Regions from separate parts of the Paenibacillus filicis genome, predicted to be linked through region 2. Evidence: a T-box and tRNA genes for the amino acid it is inferred to sense, from the RefSeq annotation. Region 2 holds a T-box; the other holds one or more tRNA genes.
What was found. A T-box is a leader RNA that pairs with one kind of tRNA and senses whether it is charged. The one in region 2 lies ahead of WMW72_RS25875 (valine--tRNA ligase), so its partner is inferred to be a tRNA-Val.

Region 1: it has a tRNA-Val gene. The T-box ahead of WMW72_RS25875 (valine--tRNA ligase) is inferred to sense a tRNA for this amino acid. The anticodon was not compared.

The regions. Positions count from the first base shown of each region.
Region 1 is NZ_JBBPCC010000011.1:160,491-164,987, reverse strand. It holds gene WMW72_RS18075 (carbohydrate ABC transporter permease) at 1-216, opposite strand, end outside; gene WMW72_RS18070 (MFS transporter) at 260-1,480, opposite strand; gene WMW72_RS18065 (hypothetical protein) at 1,788-1,997, shown strand; tRNA gene WMW72_RS18060 (tRNA-Val) at 2,022-2,094, opposite strand; gene WMW72_RS18055 (hypothetical protein) at 2,588-3,025, opposite strand; gene WMW72_RS18050 (hypothetical protein) at 3,260-3,532, shown strand; gene WMW72_RS18045 (DUF421 domain-containing protein) at 3,833-4,497, shown strand, end outside.
Region 2 is NZ_JBBPCC010000020.1:94,170-98,666, reverse strand. It holds gene WMW72_RS25875 (valine--tRNA ligase) at 1-1,564, opposite strand, end outside; T-box leader at 1,725-1,986, opposite strand; gene WMW72_RS25870 (LysM peptidoglycan-binding domain-containing protein) at 2,145-3,239, opposite strand; gene WMW72_RS25865 (RluA family pseudouridine synthase) at 3,347-4,228, opposite strand; gene WMW72_RS25860 (hypothetical protein) at 4,225-4,389, opposite strand.

The DNA.
Region 1 (4,497 bases), on a different contig from region 2:
TACCCAGTGGAGTCCCTGAATACCCGCGACAAAGTTCCAGTCGGCAAAGCTTAGCACGATGGTCGCCATAATCGGCATTAACGTCAGCACGGTCACGCCGATCAGCATCGGACTTACGAACAGCAGCCCCGTCAGCGATTCCATCCACCGCAGCGAGCCGATACGGCGCCGGACAACCGGCCTCTCAGCCGATGCGACCGAAGAATTGTAGTTCATTGCGATCACCCCGAATCAGAATATAGTATGGACGGCCCTGCCGTTACCCGCCAATCCCCGCTTGACTCCGCCACCCGCGTACAACCTTGTCGGAGGGCAGCAGCAGACCGATCGCGCCGAGCAGCGGCATAAACGAGCAGGCCGTGATGACCAGCGTCAGTGACGTCATGTCGATCAATCCCCCAAGCGCCACAGCGCCGATGGCCCCGAGCCCGAAGGACAAACCGGTGATCAGTCCCGACACCGTGCCGACTTTGCCGGGCACCAGCTCCTGCACGTAGACGATCGTCACAGAGAAGCTGCTGTGATTGATCAGTCCGAGGATAAACAGCAGCGGATAAATCATCATCTCCCCGGCATGCGGCAGCAGGATGGCAAACGGAGCTGCACCCAGCACGGACAGCAGAATGACGTTTTTCCTCCCGATCTTGTCCGAAAGCGCCCCGCCGAAGAATGTGCCGATAATACCCGCGCCCATGTAGATAAACAGATACACCTGAGCCTGCGGGACGGTCATCTGAAAATGCTCAATGAGATAAAATGAAAAATAACTCGTGATGCTGGAGCCGAACCAGGACCGGGCAAAGGCGATCAAAATAATGATCAGGATCGCGAATTGTACGCGTCTGGCGGTATCCTTCTGCGGCTGCGCAGCGGATTGCGGCTTTTTGCGCGGACTCCGCGCAAGCTGCTCTCCGTACCAGCGCGCTACGCGCCATTGGAGGGCAATACCGACTGCTGCGATCAAGGTGAACCACATCGCCCCCATCTGCCCGAACGGGAAGAAAATAAGCGCCGTCATCAGCGGAGCCAGCGCACTGCCCGAATTCCCGCCGACCTGAAAAATCGACTGCGCCAACCCTCTACGCGGACCAGCGGCCAAGTAAGCGATCCGCGATCCCTCCGGGTGAAACATCGCCGAGGCGATCCCCATACAAGCAACCGCCAGCAGCATCATCCCATAGCCCGGTGCGAGCGCGATGCCGACCATGCCCAGCAGGGCAATCGCCATCCCAATCGGCATCAGCCTGGGCGACGGCCGGGCATCGGCATACATCCCGACGAACGGCTGCATGACCGACGAAGAAAAAAACAAAATAAACGTGATGATTCCGATCTGGGTGTAAGACAAACCAAGCGAATCCCGCAGGATCGGATACGAGGCGGGAATGACCGCCTGCAGCGCATCGTTGATCAGATGGGCCATGCTCACGGCAAACAGGACGGAATACATCGTCGGATTAGCCTTCTGCTCCGTATTCATGATGCTCGGCCATCCCCTCCTGCCGGATGATGGAAAATAACCAATTGAAACCTCTCCCTTCTCTTGCTGCTTCATTCCTTGTGTTCTCCCTTATTATAGGGAAAACAGTGGTCGCTCTTGTGACGCTATATTGATTTTCTATTGTAGTATTTTGACTTTTGGTTTTTTTTTTGGGGGGTCCTCAAAAGTTCATCATTAAAAGACCCATCATTGCAGACGACGGGTCTGTTTTGCAATCCAAGGAGTATTATGGAATGTATAGCCCAAGAAAAGGGGAGTATCGATTATCGAGGAGAAATTTCTTCTTATGATAAGCTGGAGGACTTCAACTATCTACAGTGACTTAAAAGAAAAAACCTATGCGGGTTCTTATTATCTTAGCTTGTTTGAACGATTTCCAGACAAAGAAGTTATCAAATATTTTGCTTCTGCTAGAGAGAAGCGAGTAATAATAAACAGAAAAATTGCAATTACCCGCAAAACAAATTGGTTTTTGTCAAACAAAAAAGACCCTTGATTATCAAGAGTCTCTTCTTCTTTATGACCTGTAGTGGGCTCGAACCACTGACCCCCACCCTGTCAAGATGGTGCTCTCCCAGCTGAGCTAACAAGTCAAGTTAAAAATCTATAAAGTTCCTTGCTCGAATAATTAATATAATATCAAGTTGCCTAGAATATGTCAAGACTTAAACCATGTTATAACAGGCTTGATTGAAAACGGCAAGCTGCATAAAAAAGAACTTAGTCGGTACTGTGGGGGACTGGCCCCCGTTTGTGAATCAGGGATCAAAATTCTTTGCAAGTTAAGCGGCCAATCGTTAGAAATCAACCGGCGAATGGCTATCTAGTTCGTTTGAATACGAATTGAGTTATAGTAAATGATGTACTCTTGAAGGTTTCAAACCACCTCCAGAATCTCGCTCACATTTACACCAGCCTGTCTAACGGCGTTCATAAATTCAACGGTAACTAACTCTTGTTTTGCTAACGTAAAAACACCTTCAAGTTGTCCTCCACATCTTACGACATAGAAGCATTCTCTTGAAGGTGTTTTGAGTTGTCTCACGTTACGGGATCAGCCCCGATTAACTCGGGAGGTACTTATTTTTATCTGACAATAAATTTCTGATTGTCGAGACCGTTGGGCAACCAACCGCCTCCACCTGTATCTATCCAAGCAATTACTGATATATTGAGAACTTCATTTTTGGGTAAACTATTAAGTACGGATTGTGGAATGTCATGAAAACCATGCGTTGATCCTACGGGCCAAGCTTGTGGCGCTAGATGCACATAATAGTAAGTTGTACTCGGGAAGCTATTAATTGAATTAATCTGTATTGTATAATGGGTTGTCGTCGGAGGCTGAATCCATATCGCTGTATATCCATTAGTCCCTGTGGACGATATAACATACGGATTATCAGTAGTGCCGTTTGGATGAAGCAACAATACATTAGTATCAGCAAAGGCACTCGATGATAAACTAAGCATAAAGACAAGTGCAAATAAAAGTACACCTAAGCGTCGTTTTACAGTTTTCACGTATTCTCCTACCTCCGTTTGTATGATAAATGCAGGCGCCTAGCATTTATATACTAATATACCAGTAATACCCATGGTAGTAAATAGTTAAATATTACTAAAAAATACATAAAACTTCCGGAATTAATTAATTGGTAGTATACTATAGAACGTTAGGAAGGAGTGATGATATTGTACCCATCATCCTCCCACTTAGAAATATCATCGCTATTTACAACATGGAGGTTTTGTTCAATGAATCGCGCATTTACGCGTGGTGGCTTTGGTTTTCGTCCCCCGTTCCGGCCCTTCCCGCATCCTTTCTTCCCGGGTCGCTTCCTGTTTCCATACTTCTTCTCCCCGTTTTACTATCCATTTTTCCGAAGCGAAGAAGATCCGAGCAACCTGTATTTCGCTCAACATCAAGCCCAAGCGGGAGAATCCTTAGATTCCGTTGGTCATAGGTATAATATCCCGGCTACCACTCTGGAAGTAGCGAATCATCATATCTCCAATCCAGATATCTGAAGGCCGGCGAAGCTGTTTATGTACCGCGTATTTCACACATTCACTGTCAAAAAACATATATGGGAGCGGAAGGCAAGATCCTAGAACAACTGGAGCAGCCGCACCTGCCGGGCAGCCCCACAAGCCACAGTCGAATATGCATCATCACTCCTAAAGGCTTCAGCTCCCCCTCCCAACGGCCACGTGCTAACTCGCAATCGTTGATTGTTTTCCTAAGTTTTCCTAAGGATTGTGTTTAAAGAAAGAAACGAGGGAAAACTAGATCTTAAAAGCAATTCCTGTGGACAAGGAGTACATCCCATGAATGAGTATATTTACACTTTTTTCCGAACTATCGCTGCTTTCGCGATGCTGTTGATTATTGCGAGGATATTGGGCAAACAGATGCTATCCAATATGACGTTTCACGATTTTGTAACGGGGATAACATTAGGTTCGATGGCGGCTAACCTCGCGTTTAATGTGAAAATCCAATCCGCGCACTTCTTTATATCTTTGGCTGTGATTACGGCCATATCCTTTGGTATTTCGGTGCTGTCCCTCCAGAGCAGAAAAGCGAGAAAATGGATTACGAGTTCACCGACGATCTTAATCGAAGGAGGCAAAATTCTCGAGCAAAATATGAAAAAGATCAAGTGTTCGCTGGATGCGCTGAATCAGTCGCTGCGAGAGAAAGATATCTTCGACATCGAGGAAGTCGAATATGCGGTCATGGAGGATAACGGAAAGTTGTCGGTGTTAAAGAAACCGCAGTACCGGAATGTGACCCTTGAGGATTTACATAGGAGCGCCAAGAGTACGAAAAATTTCCCCATCGAATTGATTATGGATGGCCAACTCATCAAGGAGAATCTGACCCAGCATGAAGTGTCGCAACGATGGCTCGAGACCGAATTAGACAAAAGAAAGAAGCGGATTGATGACGTTTTTTATGCGGTCAAAAGTACAAGCGGCAAGCTGATCCT
Region 2 (4,497 bases):
GCACGTCCTTGAACGGAATACGGTTCGTCAGCTCCAACGAGCTGAAGATCATCCGGGATACCCAGAACGGGATGATATCATAGCCGGTAACCAGCACGTTGTTAGGGAAATAGCGCTTGAAGTCCTCCGTCTCCTCCGGCCAGCCCATCGTCGAGAACGGCCACAGCGCCGAGCTGAACCACGTATCCAGCACGTCATTATCCTGACGCAGATGCTGGCCTCCACAGTGTGGACAAGCCTCTACGTCGTCCCTCGAGACGATAACCTCTCCACAATCGTCGCAGTACCAGGCCGGGATGCGGTGTCCCCACCAAAGCTGGCGGGAAATACACCAGTCGCGGATATTTTCCATCCAATGCGTATACGTTCTATCGAAGCGCTCCGGCACGAAGTTTGGACCTTCGCCAGACTTCTGCACCTCAACCGCCCGCTCGGCCAGCGGCTTCATGGCGACGAACCACTGCGTGGACAAATACGGCTCGACGACGGCGCCGCTGCGCTCGCTGTGGCCGACCTGATGGACATGCTCCTCGATCTTCAGCAGCACGCCCTGCTCCTTCATGTCCGCAACGATCTGCTTGCGGCAGTCGAACCGGTCCAGGCCGTTGTAAGGACCTGCGTTCTCGTTCATCTTGCCCGATTCGTCCATGACTAGCACCTGTGGCAGATCGTGGCGAAGCCCGACCTCGAAGTCGTTCGGATCATGGGCCGGCGTAATTTTGACCGCGCCGCTGCCGAACTCCTTCTCAACATAGTCGTCACCGACAATCGGAATCTCGCGGCCGACGATCGGCAGCACCAGCGTCTTACCGATCAGATGCTTGTACCGCTCATCCTCCGGATGCACAGCCACCGCCGTATCGCCGAGCATCGTCTCAGGACGAGTTGTCGCTACCACGATGAATTCGCTGCTATCCTTGACCGGATATTGCAGGTGATACAGAGCCCCTTGCACTTCCTTGTATATGACTTCAATATCCGAGAGCGCCGTGCGCGCTGCCGGGTCCCAGTTAATGATACGCTTACCGCGGTAGATCAGGCCTTCTTCGTAACGGCGCACGAATACCTCGCGTACGGCCTTGGAGAGACCTTCGTCGAGCGTGAAGCGTTCGCGCGAATAGTCCAGCGACAGACCCATCTTGGCCCACTGGTCGCGGATGTTATTCGCATACAGATCCTTCCACTCCCATACCTTCTCCAGAAATTTCTCCCGTCCGAGATCGTAACGGGTCAGCCCTTCCTCGCGCAGCTTCTGCTCGACTCGGGTCTGTGTCGCGATGCCCGCATGGTCGGTCCCCGGCAGCCACAGTGCGTCGTAGCCCTGCATACGCTTGAAGCGGATCATGATGTCCTGCAGCGTTATATCGAGCGCATGGCCGATATGCAGCACGCCCGTCACGTTAGGAGGCGGGATGACGATGCTGTAAGGCTCGGCGTCAGGCCGGTTGCCTGCCTGAAAATATTGTCCTTCAAGCCAGAAGTCATACCACTTCTTCTCGCTTTCCTTCGGATCGTACGTCGTGGGCATGGAGGTTTCCGGCGCCGCTTGTTTGTTCTCTTCCATCCTGATTCACTCCTTGAGCAAGTATAAAGTTATGACATGTTCTTGTCGTCCGCTGACCGGTGCGTGAAGCTGGCATCGTACCTGATTCTCCGGACTTCCTGGAGCCTATATGACTTTCCGCTGCGCGCTGCGCGAAAAACATGAAAAAAAGCCTGTCGCCGCAAAGGACGAAGGCTTACGCTTCCGTGGTACCACCTTTATTCCGCATGCAGGATCGCTAACAAGCGGGCAGCTCCCGCCGGACTGCGTGCATACGGCTCTTGTACAGATAACGGCTGTGACCGGCCGAATCTAAGCTCAGCGCTTCAATCCGGCAACTCCGGGGCGACTTCAACAGGTACGTCCTGCAGAACCTCTCAGCTTATGGCCGGTTCCGCTCTCTGAAGGATTCGCTGCTTACTACTCCCTTTCCACGTTATTACAGCATCTTATGCGTTCTATGATAAACAATCCCAGGGTGAGAGTCAATATAAGCCTTGTTCATCCAAGCCTCTCCCTGCTACCAGTATAGCCAAAAAAAGCCCGGACCAAGCCTCTGAAGGCTAATCCGGACCGTTTTTTTTGTTCACATCCCCATCCGCTACCGCGGAATATATACAATCTGGCCGGCTGCCAGCTCGTTATCTCCGAGCCGGTTATATAGAATAAGTTCCCTCGGATTTAGCTCGTATTTCTTGGCGATCGTCTCCAGCGTGTCCTCCTTCTGTACAATCACCAGCCTGACCTTCTTGAACTCCTGCTGTTCTCCACGCCGGGATAACAGCAGATTGCGCAGCTCCACCTTCTGCGCCGATGCGGCCTCGGCGGCAGCCTGGGCCTGGGCCGCCTCTTCCGCTGCGCGCGCTTCGGATTTGGACGCGCTGTAGTTGATCAGCGAGGACAGCCCGAAAGCCCCCGTCTTCGGACTTACCGGTGCCGGTGTTTGTGCCGCGGCAGTCTGCTGCTCTTCGGAGGTTTTTTTGCTCCCGAAGCCAACCTTCAGCTCCTTCTTCTCTTCCTCAACTGCGGGCGCTGGCTCCGGAAGCCATTCGTTCACAGCTTCTTCCGATTGCACAACCGGTACAGGCTCGGCTTCTTCCTCCTCGTTCTCGTGCTCCGCCGCACTCACCGGGGGGTGAGGCTCCTCGTGACGGCTGCCCTGCCAGCTTGCCGGGTCCGCCGCCGGCTCCTGAAAAGCCCCCTGCTCCTCCTCACGCTGCCTAGTCTCGACATCTGAGATGTATTCCTCGAGCTGTGCTGCCGAAGGCTCGTGCACGAACACAACCTCTTCCTCCGTCTCCCGCCACGCCGGCTCGGTTCCGTTGCTCGAGCTGGACACCTCCAGCCCGTTCAGCGACAGCACCCCGGTAATATTCAGGCTTCGCGGCGACAGCAGGTCCACGTCGAAGTTCTCGATCTCTACGGCGATTTCCTCGACGCGGGTCACGCGGCTCATCGGCAGCGTGATTTCCACGGGAATCAGATGCTCCAGCCTTTGCCCCTCGCGCTCCTGCTCATCCACATAGCTCCCGGTAAGGAGCAGATTGCCGCGCAGCAGAGCTTGTTCTCCCTGCGAGAGCACCTGAATATGCGGAACCAGCTCAACGCCCTCCAACTGCCTGATGCCGAGCACTTCATCGCTGACGTGCACCCGTTCGTAAATATCGAACCGCAATCCGTTTGATGGTGTTGTCAATGTCATGTCCTCCCTTTCGTCATCCTATCTCGGGCCGTAGAAAAGAAGATGCCAGAGCGCCGTTGTCCTATCCCATTTATATGGCACTCCCGGAAGGAGCATGACATCTATTTTTGCAATCGCGTCTGGAGCGCCTTCAGATCCATAGGCCATGGTGCCTCCACCCCAATACGCTCGCCAGTCAGCGGGTGGGGAAAGGTCAGTCGTTCTCCATGCAGCGCCTGACGCCCGATCGGGTCTGCGGGACCGCCGTAGAGCGTATCTCCGAGCAGCGGATGTCCCAGATGGCTCAGGTGAACGCGGATTTGGTGGGTGCGCCCCGTCTCCAGCGTCAGCCGGACCAGCGTTGCCCCCTTGAAGGTCTGCAGCCGCTCGTAGCGCGTTACGGCACGGTCGCCCGTAGGCGACACCCTCCGCCGCGTCGGATGATGCCGGTCGCGTCCGATACTGCCGTCCAGCCGGCCCTTCGGACGGACTACCTGCCCCTGGACAAAGGCCACATACGTGCGGTCGATCCGCTTCTCGCTCATCCACACATCCAGCTTGCTCTGCACCCATGCATACTTGGCAAAGAGCACCGGGCCAGTCGTATCCGCGTCCAGCCGGTGAATATGGCGGGGACGGCATGGTCTTCCCTCCCGCTCCAGCAGCAGGCTTAACGTCTGGGACAGCGAACCACTCTCGCCTGGCTCCGTCGGATGCACCTTCATTCCGGCGGGCTTACCCGCTACCAGACAGAAATCATCCTCATACAGCAGCTCAACCTGTTCGGCCGCTTCTGCTTCATTAGAGCTATGCTCGCCGCTCTCCTGCGGAAACAGATGCAGACGGAGACGGCTGCCGTTCCAGAGCATGCCTTCACTGTGCAGCAGCGTCTTACTCCATTTGTCTCCGATCAGTGCTGCCGCAAGCTCCAGCGCCTGCTCGCGGCCCTCCAGCTCGCTGCTATGCTTAAGCTCCAGCCACTCTCCTTTTCGCTCCCAATTCATGACGGGTTCGTCTCCTTTGCGGCCTGTTGCCGGATTTGCTTGCGGAATCGGCTGTGTTCATAGAAGGCGTAGCCCAGAATGATCACCAGCGCTAGTCCCACCAGTCCGAAAACCAGCAGCGTTTCCAGGGTCAGTCCAAAAAAACTATATCGTTGCAGCACATGCTCAGCCCCATTCGTTCATATACGTGTACTACATGTCATTCTACCAAAGGCACAGGCGATTCTCAAAGCGGTTACACTACCAGTAATCCCTTCATCTGACTCTCG